Regions from separate parts of the Cupriavidus sp. 30B13 genome, predicted to be linked through region 1. Evidence: predicted binding sites of a transcription regulator. Region 1 holds the regulator's gene; the other holds the start of a gene.
What was found. The regulator FliA, encoded in region 1, starts transcription of late flagellar genes. The targets are predictions, from matches to a motif close to CTAAAGTTTNNNNNNNNNNNGCCGNTA.

Region 1 (6,758 bases):
GGCGCGCCCGCCAATGCCCCCCCGCGTTACGCGGTTGGCGCCTGGCGGCCAAGCCTCCGTCTCCATCCAGCGCCTTGAAGAGAAGGAACCGCTGATGCCTACCGGTATCCCACCACCACCTGCCCCGACTGTCCCTGCAGGACCGGCGTCAGCGCGCCCCTGCCCGGCACCTGGAACGCAAAGACGAAACCGTTGGCAGCATCGTCCCCGCCGAACGCGTCGGTCCGCCCCTCCGCGCCCGGCAACAGCACGCATCGCTGCGCATTGCACAGGTAGGCCTGCAGGTCGTGCGGCGGCGTGCGGTTGAAGGTGTAGCGCCACCGCACGGTGGTGATGGCGCCCTCCGCCTGCGGCAGGTAGCCGGTCGGCGTGATGGGTGCGGAGACGGTGCGCAGGCCCTTGCCATGCAAGGCGGGGCCGCTGACCGAAGCCGACCACGAGTGCAGGGTCTGTCCGGCCGGGGTGGCCCAGCCGTGGCTGCAGCAGGCGGCGAGCGCCGCCGCGGCAATACGGTTGGACCGGCGCGTCATAGCAGGCCGCGCAGTTGCGAGCGCAGGCGCGTGATGGCCTGGCTGCGGATCTGGCACACGCGCGATTCGGTGACGTCGAGCACGGCGCCGATCTCGCGCAGGTTGAGTTCCTGGTCGTAGCACAGCGACAGCACCAGCTTCTCGCGCTCGGGCAGGCGCTCGATGGCGCGGATCAGCGCTTCGCGCATGCCGCTTTCCATCAGCACGGTGAGCGGGTTGCCGTCGTCGCTGACGCTCAGGTGGCGGTCCAGGAAGTCTTCTTCGCCGGAGCGCTCGAAGTCTTCGTAGTGCAGCAGTTGGCAGCCGTACACCTCGTTGAGCAGGGTCTGGTATTCCTCCAGCGGCAGCTCCAGTTCCTGTGCCACCTCGGAGTCCAGCGGCGCGCGGCCGAGGGTCTGCTCGAGGCCGCGCACGGTGCGCTCGATGCGCCGCGTGAACTGGCGCAGGCTGCGCGACTGCCAGTCGTTGGCGCGGACTTCATCGAGCATGGCGCCGCGGATGCGCTGGCTGGCATAGGTCTCGAAGCGTGCGCCGTGGGTGTCTTCGTATCGCTTGGCGGCGTCGAGCAGGCCGATCATGCCGGCCTGGATAAGGTCGTCGAGCTGCACGCTGGCGGGCAGCTTGGCGGCAAGTTGCAAGGCGATGCGACGCACTAGCGACGCATGCGCGGTCACCGTATCCGTCTGTTCGAGCTTTCCCTGAATCGTGTACATGGTGGAATTCTCGTGAGTCCTGACGTGCGGGCCCGGCGTTCAGGCCAGGGCCGTGGCCGGCGGCGCCAGGGGCGTGGCCGGAGGGGTTGAGCGGTTTTCGGCCGTGGCTGCGGGCAACGGCCAGGCGGCGACGCCGGTGGCCAGGCGGCGCAAGGCGGCCGTGGCCGGCGCGGCGGCGAAGGCTTCCACCACGCAGCGGCCCAGCGCGGCGCTGCGCGCGACCAGCGGGTCGAGCGGCAGGCTGCCCGCGGGGCTGGCCTCCACGCCGAGATACTGGCTGGCGGTGCGCGCGAGGTTGCCGAGCACGGCGCTGGCGGCGGCGTCGCTGGCGGCGGCGTTGACCACCAGGTGGAAGCGGCGGCAGGCATAGAGATGGTTCAACTGCTTGATGCAGGCATAGGCCGCCTTGATCGAGGCTGGCTCCGCGCGCAGCACCACGATCAGGTTGTGGGCCGCGCCGGCCATCTGCGACAAGGCGCCCTCGGCATCGCCGCGGGCGTCGTTGAGCACGGTGCGGTAGCCGTTGAGCAGTTGCAGGTCGCCGCTGGCCTGCGCGCTGGCGGGCAGCACGCCGATGGCGCCGGCGGGACGCTGGCCCAGCGCCGCCTCGAGCGTGGCGGTGCCGCCCAGCACGGCGTCCAGCGTGGCCGCGGGCGCCGCGCCGGCCAGCCGCGTGGCGCGCGCGCCGGCGCGGTCTTCGTCGATCAGCAGGACGCGCTCGCCCTGCATGGCGAGTGCGTTGGCCAGGCCGAGCGCCACCGTGGTGGCGCCGGCGCCGGGATCGCTCGCGACCACCGCGATGCGGCGCGTCACGCGCGGCGCCAGCATGCGCCGCAAGCTTTCGGCCTGGTCCAGGGCGAGAGAATTCACGTCTTACTCCCCTTGCACCTGCGCCAGCGCCTTGAACATGCGGCCGCTGTCGACGAAGGATTCCGCGCCGGTGGCGGGCAGGACGGGGACGACGTCGCGCGCAGCGACGGGCGCTGCGGCCGGCACCGCGGCAGGCATGCCGGCGGGCGCCGCGCGGCCATTGCGCGCGGGATAGTTCTCCAGCACGTCCAGCAGCGCCAGCAGGCGGCCCATGCCCTCGACCAGCACCGCCGCGTTCGGGGTCTGGCGGGCCGGGGCGCGCGCGGACAGGCGTGCGAGAAAGGCGGCGGCTTCGCTGTCGCCGGCCTGCTCCAGGCGCAGCGCCGAGATGGCCATCTGCAAGGCGAGCAGGCGGGCGCAGGCCTGGCTTTCGGCCTGGGCGGCATCGCCGGCGCCGTCCTGGCGCTCGCCCTGGCTCAGGTGATCGAGCGCGTGGCCGAGCGTGCGCAGCTGCGCCTCGCCGTCTTCGGCCCAGCGTGCCCAGCGCGCCAGTTGCGCGCCTTCGGCGAGCAGCGCGGGGTCGCACAGCAGGTACTGCACGGCCAGGGTCTGACCGTTGTCGAGGTCGACCACGCGCGAGACCAGCAGGCCGGCTTCGATGCCGCCCTCGGCGGCACGGGTGCCGCGCGCCTGGCTTTCCAGCACGCGCACCGGCGCTTGCGCGACCCATTGCACGGCGGCGCGGCCGCGGTATTCCATTTCCTCGAAGGCGTGGAACGTGAGCGTGTCGGCCAGCGCGTCGACCTTCAGCGCGGCCCCGCCGCTGACCACGCGCGTGGTCCTGCGGGTGGCGGTGAGCCAGCGCTCGCCCGCGGTCTGCCAGCGCGCCAGCATGGCCGGTGCCGGCATGGTGTCGAGCACGTTGACGACGGTGCGGGTGGCGGCGATGGTGGCGGCCAGGTTGACCGCGTCGGTTTCCCATCCGCCTTGCGTGGCCTGCGAGACCGGGGCGGTGCGCCCGCCCGGCGCCACGGCGGCGGCCAGCGGCAGGCCGTCGCGGTCGGCCAGCCACAGCGTGTGCAGCCACGGGCGCGCGGCGCGGCGGCCGGCCGCGGGCGCGGCCACCACGGCGCTCAGCGCCAGCACGAAGCGGTCGCACTGGCGCACCAGGTCGCGGCACACGGACTCGCGCACGTGCTGCGCCATCAGGCGCGCCGACGGCGCGCTGTCCGCGCGCTGCTGCCAGAGCGCGCGCACCAGGTCGAAGCCGTAGTTGCCGCCGTCGAGCTGGTCGACGCAGTCGCTCACGGCGTTGGCGCTGTCGGTCAGCGAGCGCAGCATGCCGTCGGCGCCGCCGGCGGCAGCACCTTCGGCGCGCGCGGGCATGGCGCGGCGCGCGGCCTCCGCCTCGGCGAACACGGAGCCGCGGCGCGGGGTCTGGAAGGCGCGTTCGACCAGGGCCGTGCCGCTGGCCAGCTCCAGGTGCTCGGGCACGCGCTGGCCGGTGGAAGCGTAGTAGACCGGCAGGCGGTGGCGGATCACCACGTCCAGCACGGAGCCCAGGTGGGTGGCTTCGTCGAGCTTGCTGACGATGCAGCCGTCGATGCCGCCGTCCGGCGAATTGTCGTGGCGGTAGGCGTGCACCACTTCGTTGAGCGTGTCGCCGTGGCTGGCGCCGTTGAGCAGCAGGATGCGCTGCACCGGCGCCTGCACGCCGCCCAGCATGGCGATCTGCTCGGACAGGTTGCGGTCGCGCTGGCTCATGCCCACGGTATCGATGATCACCAGGTGCTTCTCGCTCAGCGCCGCCAGCGCGAAGCGCAGGTCGGAAGCGTCCTTGACCGCGTGCACCGGCACGCCGAGGATGTCGCCGTAGATGCGCAGCTGCTCGTGCGCGCCGATCCGGAAGGTGTCGGTGGTCAGCAGCGCGAGCCGTTCCGGGCCGTGCTTGAGCACGAAGCGCGCGGCCAGCTTGGCGGTGGTGGTGGTCTTGCCCACGCCGGTGGGGCCGACCAGCGCCAGCACGCCGCCTTGCGCGAACAGCGCGTCTTCGTCGCCCAGCACCGGCACCTTGCGCGCCAGCTCCTGGCGGATCCAGGTCATGGCGGCGGGACGGTCGTGGCCGAGCGGCAGGTGGCCCAGCAGCGTGCGCGCGAGCTGGCCGGAAAAGCCCGCGGTGACCAGCCAGGTAAACAGCGAATCGCGCAGCGGGTCGCCGCCGGTGGCGGGCAGGCTGTGAGTGCCTACACCCGCCAGCTGCCGCTCCATCATGGCGCGCATGCTCTGCAGCTCGCCGCGCAGGTCGCCCAGCGCGCCCTCGACCGGCACGGTGGCCGGCGGCGGCGTGAAGACGGGTGCGCTGCTGGAAATGGCGCCGAGATCGGTGTCGCGCATGGCGACGATCTCCACGCCGCCCTCGACGGTGCGGTTGGACAGCACCACGGCGTCGGGGCCCATCGCCTCGCGCACCTGGCGCAGGGCTTCGCGGCCATTGGCCGCCACGAATTTAGCTACGCTCATCTTGCGTCATCCCTCACGCTGCGCCGCCGATCATGGCGGTGATCCTGATGTTTCGGTTGTCCGGCACCTCGGCATGCGAGAGCACCTTGAGCTGCGGCATGGTCCGGCGCAGGAAGCGCGCCAGCAGCGGGCGCAGCGGATGCGGCACCAGCAGCACCGGATCCAGGCCGAGGTGTTCCTGGCGCGAGACCGCGGCCTGGGTCTGCTGCAGCAGCGCGTCGGCCAGGCCGGGCTCGATGCCGCCGCCGTTGGTGAGCGCTTGCGACAGCACGCGCTCCAGCCCCGCGTCGAGGCCGATCACCTGCAGGTCGGCGCCGTTGGGGAACCACTGCTGGGTGATGGCGCGGCCCAGCGCCACGCGCACCAGCGCGGTGAGCTCGTTCGGGTCGCTGACCTTGGGCGCGTGCTCGGCCACCACGTCCAGCACGGTGCGCATGTCGCGGATCGGCACGCTTTCGTCAAGCAGGTTCTGCAGGATCTTCTGCAGCGCCGTGAGCGTGATGACCTTGGGCACCAGGTCCTCGGTGAGCTTGGGCGATTCCTTCGAGATGCGGTCGAGCAGCGCCTGCACTTCCTGGCGGCCGAGCAGCTCGGCCGCGTGCAGGTGGATCAGGTGGTTGAGGTGAGTCGCCACTACCGTGCTGGCGTCCACCACCGTGTAGCCGAAGGTCTGCGCCTGTTCCTTGAGTCCGGCCTCGATCCATACCGCCGGCAGGCCGAAGGCGGGGTCGTGCGTGGGCGCGCCGGGCAGCGCGCCGGAGACCTGGCCCGGGTTGATGGCCATCCACTGGCCCGGCGAGGCCTCGCCGCGGCCGATCTCCACGCCCTTGAGCGAGATGCGGTAGGCGTTGGGCTTGAGCTCGAGGTTGTCGCGGATATGCACCACCGGCACCAGGAAGCCGATCTCCTGCGCCACCTTCTTGCGGATGCTCTTGATGCGCCCGAGCAGCTCGCCGTTCTGCGCGCGGTCCACCAGCGGGATCAGGCGGTAGCCCACTTCCATGCCGAGCGGGTCGACCAGCGAGACGTCGTCCCAGCTGGCCTCGGTCGATTCCGGCGTGGCGGCGGGCACGCGGTCTTCGCGCTTCTTTTCCTGCGCCGCGGCCACGTCGCGGCGCGACACATAGCGGCCGAACCACACCAGCGCGCCGGCGAACGCCAGGAAGGCGAAGTGCGGCATGCCGGGGATGATGCCCATCATGCCGATGATGCCGCCGGTCAGGTACAGCACGCGCGGGTTGGAGAAGAGCTGGCCGGTGAGCTGCTGGCCCACGTCCTGCTCGTTGGCCACGCGCGAGACGATCACGCCCGCGGCGGTGGAGATCACCAGCGCGGGGATCTGCGCCACCAGGCCGTCGCCGATGGTCAGCAGCGTGTAGTTGCGCACCGCGGTGGAGAAGTCCAGGTCGTGCTGGAGCATGCCCACCACCATGCCGGCGCCGATGTTGATGAACATGATCAGCAGGCCGGCGATGGCGTCGCCGCGCACGAACTTGCTGGCGCCGTCCATGGCGCCGTAGAAGTCCGATTCCTGCGCCACTTCGGCGCGGCGCTTCTTGGCGCCTTCTTCGTTGATGAGGCCGGCGTTGAGGTCGGCGTCGATCGCCATCTGCTTGCCCGGCATGGCGTCGAGCATGAAGCGCGCGCCCACCTCGGCGATGCGCCCGGCACCCTTGGTGATCACCATGAAGTTGATCACCACCAGGATGGCGAACACCACGATGCCCACCGCGAAGTTGCCGCCCACCAGGAAGTGGCCGAACGCTTCGATCACCTTGCCGGCGGCGTCCGGGCCGGTATGGCCTTCGAGCAGCACCACGCGCGTGGAGGCCACGTTGAGCGACAGGCGCAGCAGCGTGGAGAACAGCAGCACGGCCGGGAAGGCGGCGAAATCGAGCGCCTTCTGCGTGTACATGCCGACCAGCAGCACCATGATCGACAGCGCGATGTTGAAGGTAAACAGCAGGTCCAGCACGAAGGGCGGCAGGGGCAGGATCATCATGCCCAGGATCATGATGATCAGCAGCGGCCCTGCCAGCGCCTTCATCTGGCCGCCGCCGGCGCGCGCACCGGACAGGTTGAACAGCGAGGTCAATGCGTTCATGCTTGGCTTTCCGGTACGGCGAGTTCGTCAGGCACCAGCAGCTTCTCGGGGGCCTGCGGATGCGGGCCGTTGGTGTAGTGC
Region 2 (6,758 bases), 730 kb from region 1:
GCGCGGCCACCAGTCCGGCCGAGGGTGCCTTGTCCAGGTCGGTCACCACATAGCCCATTTCCCCGCGCGTCTGCAGGTGCTGCGCCACGATGTTGACGCCGTCGCGCGCCAGCAGCGTGTTGAGCGCGGCCAGCGCGCCCGGCGCGTTGCCGTGCACGTTGAGCAGCCGCGCCGGCGAGGTCAGCGGGCCCGGGCTCACCTCGGGGAAGTTGACCGCGCCGATGGTGTCGCCGGTGCGCAGGAAGGCGATCAGCTTGGTGGCCACCTCGGTGCCGATGTTCTCCTGCGCTTCCTCCGTGCTGCCGCCGATATGCGGCGTCAGGATGGCGTTGGGCACGCCTTGCAGCGGGCTGTCGAAGCGATCCGCGTTGGTCTTGGGTTCTTGCGGGAACACGTCGATGGCCAGGCCGGCGATGTGGTTGTCGTCGCAGGCCGCGCGCAGCGCCTCGATGTCCACCACGCTGCCGCGCGAGGCATTGATCAGGATCGCGCCGCGCTTGAACTGGCGCAGCACGCCGGCGTCGATCATCTTCTTGGTCTGCGGGGTGGCCGGCACGTGCAGCGTGACGATATCCGCGTGCGACACCGCATCGGCCAGCGAGCGCGCCGCGCGCGCCGAGCCCAGCGACAGCCGGGCCTGCACGTCGTAGTACACCACGCGCATGCCCATGGCCTCGGCCAGCACGCCGACCTGCGAACCGATATTGCCGTAGCCGACGATGGCGATGGTCTTGCCGCGCGCCTCGAACGAGCCGGCGGCGCCCTTGGCCCACTTGCCGGCATGCGCCAGCGTGTTCTTCTCCGGCACCCGGCGCAGCAGCAGGATGGCCTCGGCGATCACCAGCTCGGCCACCGAGCGCGTGTTGGAGAACGGCGCGTTGAACACCGGCATGCCCGCGCGCGCGGCGGCCTCCAGGTCGACCTGCGAGGTGCCGATGCAGAAGCAGCCGATGGCCAGCAGGTGCCGGGCCGCCTCGATCTCCGGCGCGCCCAGGTGCGTGGCCGAGCGGATGCCCAGGATCTGGTGCGCCTGCGGCGCACGGTGCAGTTCTTCACCGGCGAGCGCGCCGCTGCGGCGCTCCACGGTGACTAGCGCTTCCTTGAAGCGTTCTACGGCGGTGTCGTGGATGTTTTCGAGCAGAAGGGCAGAGGTCATGGCTAAGGCAGCAATAGCAGCAATGGCAAGGCAAGCGCGGCGGCGGGCGCGGCGCGAAGGCGCGCACCTGGCGCGCGGGCAAGGTGCGCGCCATGGTGGCGATGGCGGGCGCGGGAAAAACCGGACTGCCATGGTAACGCAGGCAGCGCCGGCGCACAGAAACCCACGTTGGCGCCAATGACAAAGGCGATGTGCCCTGAGCGGCACGAAGTCCGCGGGGCGGGGCCGCGCGGAAAGCGGGGCGAGGCGCCCCGGGGCGCCTTACTTCGGCAGCAGGTCCTGCAGGTCTTGCAGCGTCGCGCCGCCGGGCCCGCCGGGCATGGGTGCGCCGGCGTGGGCTGCCTGGGTGCCAGCCGGCGCCGGTGCGGGCGCCGCGCCGCCCGCGGCCGCGGGACGGATCGGGGCGCCGTGCGCGATCGCCGGCACCGACGCCGGGTCCAGCCGCCCGTTCTGGCCCAGCGCGATCGGCGCGCAGCCGCTCAGGAAGCCGTCGTGCTTGAGGCTGTTGGTGATGTCGATGGCGAACACCGCCGCGCGCTCCTCGAGCGGGATCGCCGTGGCGCCGCGGCTGAAGTTGTACTGGCCCTTCCAGACCGGGCGCCGCAGCCGGACGTCGGTCAGCGTGCTGGCGTAGCGGATCGACAGGCGCTGGCCGTAGGCGCTGACCACGCCGCCGCCGTTGGAGATGGTGAGCAGGGTGTCGGCCTGGAAGGCGCGCATGCGGGCGGTGATGGCGTTCGGGTCCAGCTCCAGCCCGGACAGTTCGTCGTAGGTCGACTCCACCCCGCACTGCTTGGCCACCTCGTGGAACTTGGCGGCGAAGGCCAGCGAGAAATCGTTGTCCCAGCCCATGCCGGTCAGGCCCACCACGTACATGCGGGCGGGCTTGCCGGTGTAGTCGGTGGCGCGCGCGCAGCCGCCCAGGAACAGCAGGGCGGCGGCTGCGGCGGCGCCGGTGCGATAGGAGAGGTTCATGCTTGTTGCCGGAGAGAAGAGGTAAAGATGTAAAGATGTAAAGATGTAAAGATGTAAAGATGTAAAGATGTAAAGATGTAAAGATGTAAAGATGTAAAGATGTAAAGATGTAAAGATGTAAAGAGGTGAAGAAGTGGAGATGCGCGCGCGGGCGGGCCGGGGCGCCGGGCTACTTCGCGTAGGAAAAGTAATAGGGGCTGGAGACGGAGCGCATCACGTAGCGCCCGCCGGCTTCGCTCAGCCGGTAGCACGTCTGCATGCTTTTGAACTTCGGGTTGTCCATGTCGAAGCAGACCTGGCCGCTCTCCTGCTCGATCCGGTAGCGGCCCGGCGAATAGCCGCGGCTGACGGAATTGGTCACATCCAGGCTGCCGCCTTCGCGGATATCCAGCCACAGCGTGATGCCCGATGGCGCGGTGGCGTCGATGCGTCCCAGGTGCGTGAAATGCGCGGCCAGTTCGGCGCCGGTGAGCTGCCGGTCCTGCGCGCCCTGCATCTGCGCCGGCTGCGGCTGCGGCTGCGCCGGCGGCGGCACGGCTGCCGCGGCCGCCGTCTCGCTGCGGAAACGCTGCAGCGCCAGCGCGGAGCGCGCCGGCACCTCGGCGATCCACTGCGCGGGCACGGCGAAATTGAGGTTCTGCGCGTCGGCGCGCATCAGGTAGGTGATGCCGATCAGCTGGCCGTCGGTATCGAACAGGCCGCCGCCGCTGGAGCCCGGCGAGATCGGCGCGGTGGTCTGCAGGCGCACCACGCGGCCGGCGGCGTCCTTGTTCAGGGAGGAGAGCAGGCCGTCGCTGAGCGTCAGCTCGTAGCCGCGCGGCGCGCCGATGGCGTACACCTTCTGGCCCACCCTGAGCGAGGCGAGCGGGGCGATCTTCACGGCCGGCGCGGCCAGGCCCCGGGCCTGCAGGATGCACAGGTCGCGCTCCACGTCGGCATGCAGCAGCCGCGCGCTGTGCGCGGTGTTCTCGCGCCGGATGGCGATGGCCTTGCCGTTCCTGAGCACGTGGCAGTTGGTGACCAGTGCTTCCGGCCCGATCACCACCGAGCTGCCCAGGCCGATCCGCCCGCCCTGCGCGTCGAACACGGTGACCACCCAGATGCTGGGCGACTCCCGCTCGTACAGTTGCGCCGAGTCCAGCGCCAGGCCGGGCAGGGAAATGCCGGCAGTCAAACACGAAATTGCGATGTGACCCGCTATTTTTTTCGCCCGACCCATGATTGTCTTCTTGGTGACTGGTCCCGCCGGAATGCCATCCGAAAGCCGCCGGATTCGGCCGCCACACTGGCGATCCGGCCTTTCCCCGCCCGCTGTTCCGGACCCTGCGGACGCGCACGGGGCTGCCTATCATAAACGTTCCGGCCGCCGCGCTAAAGCTTTGCCGCGCCGGGCCGACAACAAACTGGCAGGAGCCCCCCTCGCGCGTGGCGCCGCGGCTTTCCCGGCCGGCCTGCCGGCATCCCGGCCACCCGTACCCCCAACCGCAAGCTGAAAACAGGACGATTCACTCATGGATACAGCCATCGTCAGCGCGGCAAGCAACGCCGGTTCCGACCCGGTGCCCTTGCTGATGCTGCGCAAATCGCTGGACCTGCAGGCCGAGGGCGTGGCCGCGCTGCTGGCGTCGGTGACGACGGCCAGCGTGCCGGCGAGCAACCCGCCGCACCTGGGCCAGAACATCGACATCAAGGTGTAGCAAGGCGTAGCAACATGTAGCAACGGCAAGCCCGGCGCCCGGGAGACACGCCGGGCGCCGGGCCCCATTTTCCATTCCGCCACCGCCGCCGCCGCCACCCCCGCCGCCGTGGGCTCAGAGCGATGGCCGCTCGCCGGTGGCAAGCTGCAGCGCCACCGTGGCGCCCGCCAGGTCGGCGCGCGACTGGAGGTAGTCCAGGTAGGTCTCGTCGGCGGTGCGCTGCGCGTCGAGCAGCGCCAGCAGCGACGCCGCGCCGTGGCGGTACGACCGGCGCATGCCGTCCAGCACGCGGTCGGCGTCGGCGCTCACCGCGTCCCGGTAGCGCTCGAAGTTCTCGCGCGCGGCCTGGAATGCCAGCAGCGCGCGGCGTACCTCGGTACCAGTCTTCAGCTCGGCCTCGCGCACGGCCAGCATGGCCTGGGTGACGTCCGCCTCGGCCTGCACCAGCTCGCCGCGCTGCAGGCGCGACAGCGGCAGCGGGACCGACACCGATACGCCCAGCATGCGCGAGCGCGGCGTGCCGTCGCCGCCGCCGCTGCCGGGCGTGCCCGGCGCCAGCGTCAGGCCCAGGCTCACGCTCGGGTCCACCCAGCGGTTGGCGCGCGCCAGCGCCGCGTTGTCGCGCAGGTGGTCCAGCGCGGCGCGCGCGATGCGCACCTCGTCGCGCGCCTGCAGCGCCCGCGCGACCAGCGCGCCGGCATCGCCGCCGGGGTCATAGGCGCGGACATCGCAGGCCAGCGGCGCATTGCCGAAGGCATCCTCCACGCGCACGCCCAGCCGCACCGACAGCGCCTGCATGGCCGCCTGCGCCGCCGCGCGCGCGGCGGTAACGCCGGCGGCAAAGCGGTCGCGCTCCACGCGCGACTGTGCCAGCTCCAGCCCGCCGACGTCGCCCGCCGCGCGCCGGGCCTCGTTGGCGCGCACCACCTGGCCCAGCGCCGCCAGCGCGGATTCCTGCCGCACCAGCGCCTCGCGGCTGCGGCACGCCTCGGCGAAGTCGGCCGCGGATTCCGCATACAGCGCGTTGCGCCATCCCTGCACGCTGGCCTGGACCAGCCGCAGGTTGCTGCCGGCGGCGCGCACGCGCGCCGCGCGCTTGCCGCCCAGCTCCAGCGGGATCTCCACGCCCAGCTCATGCGTGCGCGCCGGCCGGGGCGCCACCGCGCGGCTGAGCTCGATATTGCCGCGGCCGTAGGTGAGCACCGGGTCCGGCCGCACGCCGGCGATGCCGATGCCGGCCTGCGCGCCGCGGACGGCCTCCTGCTGCGCGGCCAGCCCGAGATTCTGGCGCTCGACCAGGTCGAGAAACTCCGCAAAGCGGACCGGCTCCGCCCCCGCCGCGCCGGCGGCCGGCATCAGCAGCGCGCACGCCAGCAGGGCGGGCAGGGCGAAGGGTTTGCGCTTGTTCTTGTGTTTGTGCCTGTTCTTGTCGTTCATCCGGATTCTCCTCAGGCCGCGCGCCGCGCGGCGCGGGCTTCCACGAGGTAATAGAGCGCGGGCAGCAGCAACAGCGTCAGCAGCGTGGCGCTGGCCAGCCCGCCCACCACCACGGTGGCCAGCGGGCGCTGCACGTCGCTGCCCAGGCCCGTCGCCAGCATTGCCGGCGCGAGGCCGATGGCGGCCACGGTGGCGGTCATCAGCACCGGGCGCATGCGGCTGGCGGCGCCTTCGATCACCGCCGCGCGCAGGGCCATGCCGTCCTGCGCGCGCAGCCGGTTGATCTGCGCGACCATCAGCACGCCGTTGAGCACCGCCACGCCGAACAGCGCGATGAAGCCCACCGCGCTGGACACGTTGAGCGTCATGCCGCGCAGGTGCAGCGCGGCCAGCCCGCCGATGGTGGCCAGCGGCACCGCCAGCAGCACCAGCGCCGGCTGGCGCAGGTTGCGGAACTCGGCGAACAGCAGCACGAACATCAGCGCCAGCGTCATCGGCAGGATCACCGCCAGGCGCGCCTGCGCGCGCTCCAGGTTCTCGAACTGGCCGCCCCACTCGACCTGGATGCGCCTGGGGTCGTAGCGCAGCGCGGCGTCCAGCGCCGGGCGCGCCTGCGCCAGGAAGCCGGACAGGTCGCGCCCGCGCACGTTGAGCCGCACGATCAGGTGGCGGCGCGCCATCTCGCGCACGATCACGCTTTCGCCCGCGGCGGTGCGGATGTCCGCCACCTGCGCCAGCGGCACCTTGGCGCCGTTGGCGGCGGCCAGCATCAGGCCGCCGATGCCGTCGGCGCTGGCGCGCGCCTCGGGCGGGAAGCGCACGGTCATGTCGTAGCGCCGCTCGCCCACGTAGACCTGGCCCACCGGCGCGCCGCCGATGCCGGTGGCGACCAGTTCGGCCACGTCGGCCGCGTTGATGCCGTAGCGCGCGGCGGCGGCGCGGTCCAGGTCGATGCGCAGGTTGGGCAGCGGCGGCTCCACGTCCACCGCCACGTCCGCCGCGCCGGGCACGGCGCGCAGGGTGTCCGCCACCTGGGCGGCAATGCCGCGCACCTCGGCGAGGTCGTCGCCGAAGATCTTGACCACGAGGTCGCTGTGCGCGCCGGACAACTTGTCCTGCACGCCGTCGATCATCGGCTGCATGAAGCCCACCGTGAAGCCGGGCATCCGCGCGTAGCGCGCCGCCAGCTTGCCGATCAGTTGCTGCTTGCTCATGCCGGAGGCCCAGGTCCGGTACGGGTGCAGGCCCACGCTGGCCTCGATGTGCGAAGGCGTCCAGTAGTCGGTGCCGTCGTCGTTGCGGCCGGTCTGCGTGACCACGTAGGACACCTCGGGAAACTCGCGCGTGGCGCGGCGCAGCTCGCCGGCCATGTCCGCCGCGCGCCCGAGCGTGATGCCGGGCGGCAGCTGCACCTGCAGCCACAGCGAGCCCTCGTCCAGGTAGGGCAGGAAATCGCGCCCGATGGCCGCGCCCAGCGCCAGCACGCCGGCCAG

Region 2: the regulator FliA is predicted to act here: its motif matches at 3,503-3,529, upstream of ACKI2N_RS30310 (YjfB family protein).

The regions. Positions count from the first base shown of each region.
Region 1 covers NZ_CP188224.1:3,242,146-3,248,903, forward strand. Annotated here, with positions in the region: gene ACKI2N_RS33530 (flagellar protein FlhE) at 99-530, opposite strand; gene ACKI2N_RS33535 (RNA polymerase sigma factor FliA) at 527-1,243, opposite strand; gene ACKI2N_RS33540 (MinD/ParA family ATP-binding protein) at 1,283-2,113, opposite strand; gene flhF (flagellar biosynthesis protein FlhF) at 2,117-4,573, opposite strand; gene flhA (flagellar biosynthesis protein FlhA) at 4,587-6,677, opposite strand; gene flhB (flagellar biosynthesis protein FlhB) at 6,674-6,758, opposite strand, start outside.
Region 2 covers NZ_CP188224.1:2,515,265-2,522,022, reverse strand. Annotated here, with positions in the region: gene serA (phosphoglycerate dehydrogenase) at 1-1,156, opposite strand, end outside; gene ACKI2N_RS30320 (hypothetical protein) at 1,418-2,131, opposite strand; gene ACKI2N_RS30315 (S1C family serine protease) at 2,301-3,305, opposite strand; gene ACKI2N_RS30310 (YjfB family protein) at 3,643-3,828, shown strand; gene ACKI2N_RS30305 (TolC family protein) at 3,943-5,265, opposite strand; gene ACKI2N_RS30300 (efflux RND transporter permease subunit) at 5,277-6,758, opposite strand, start outside.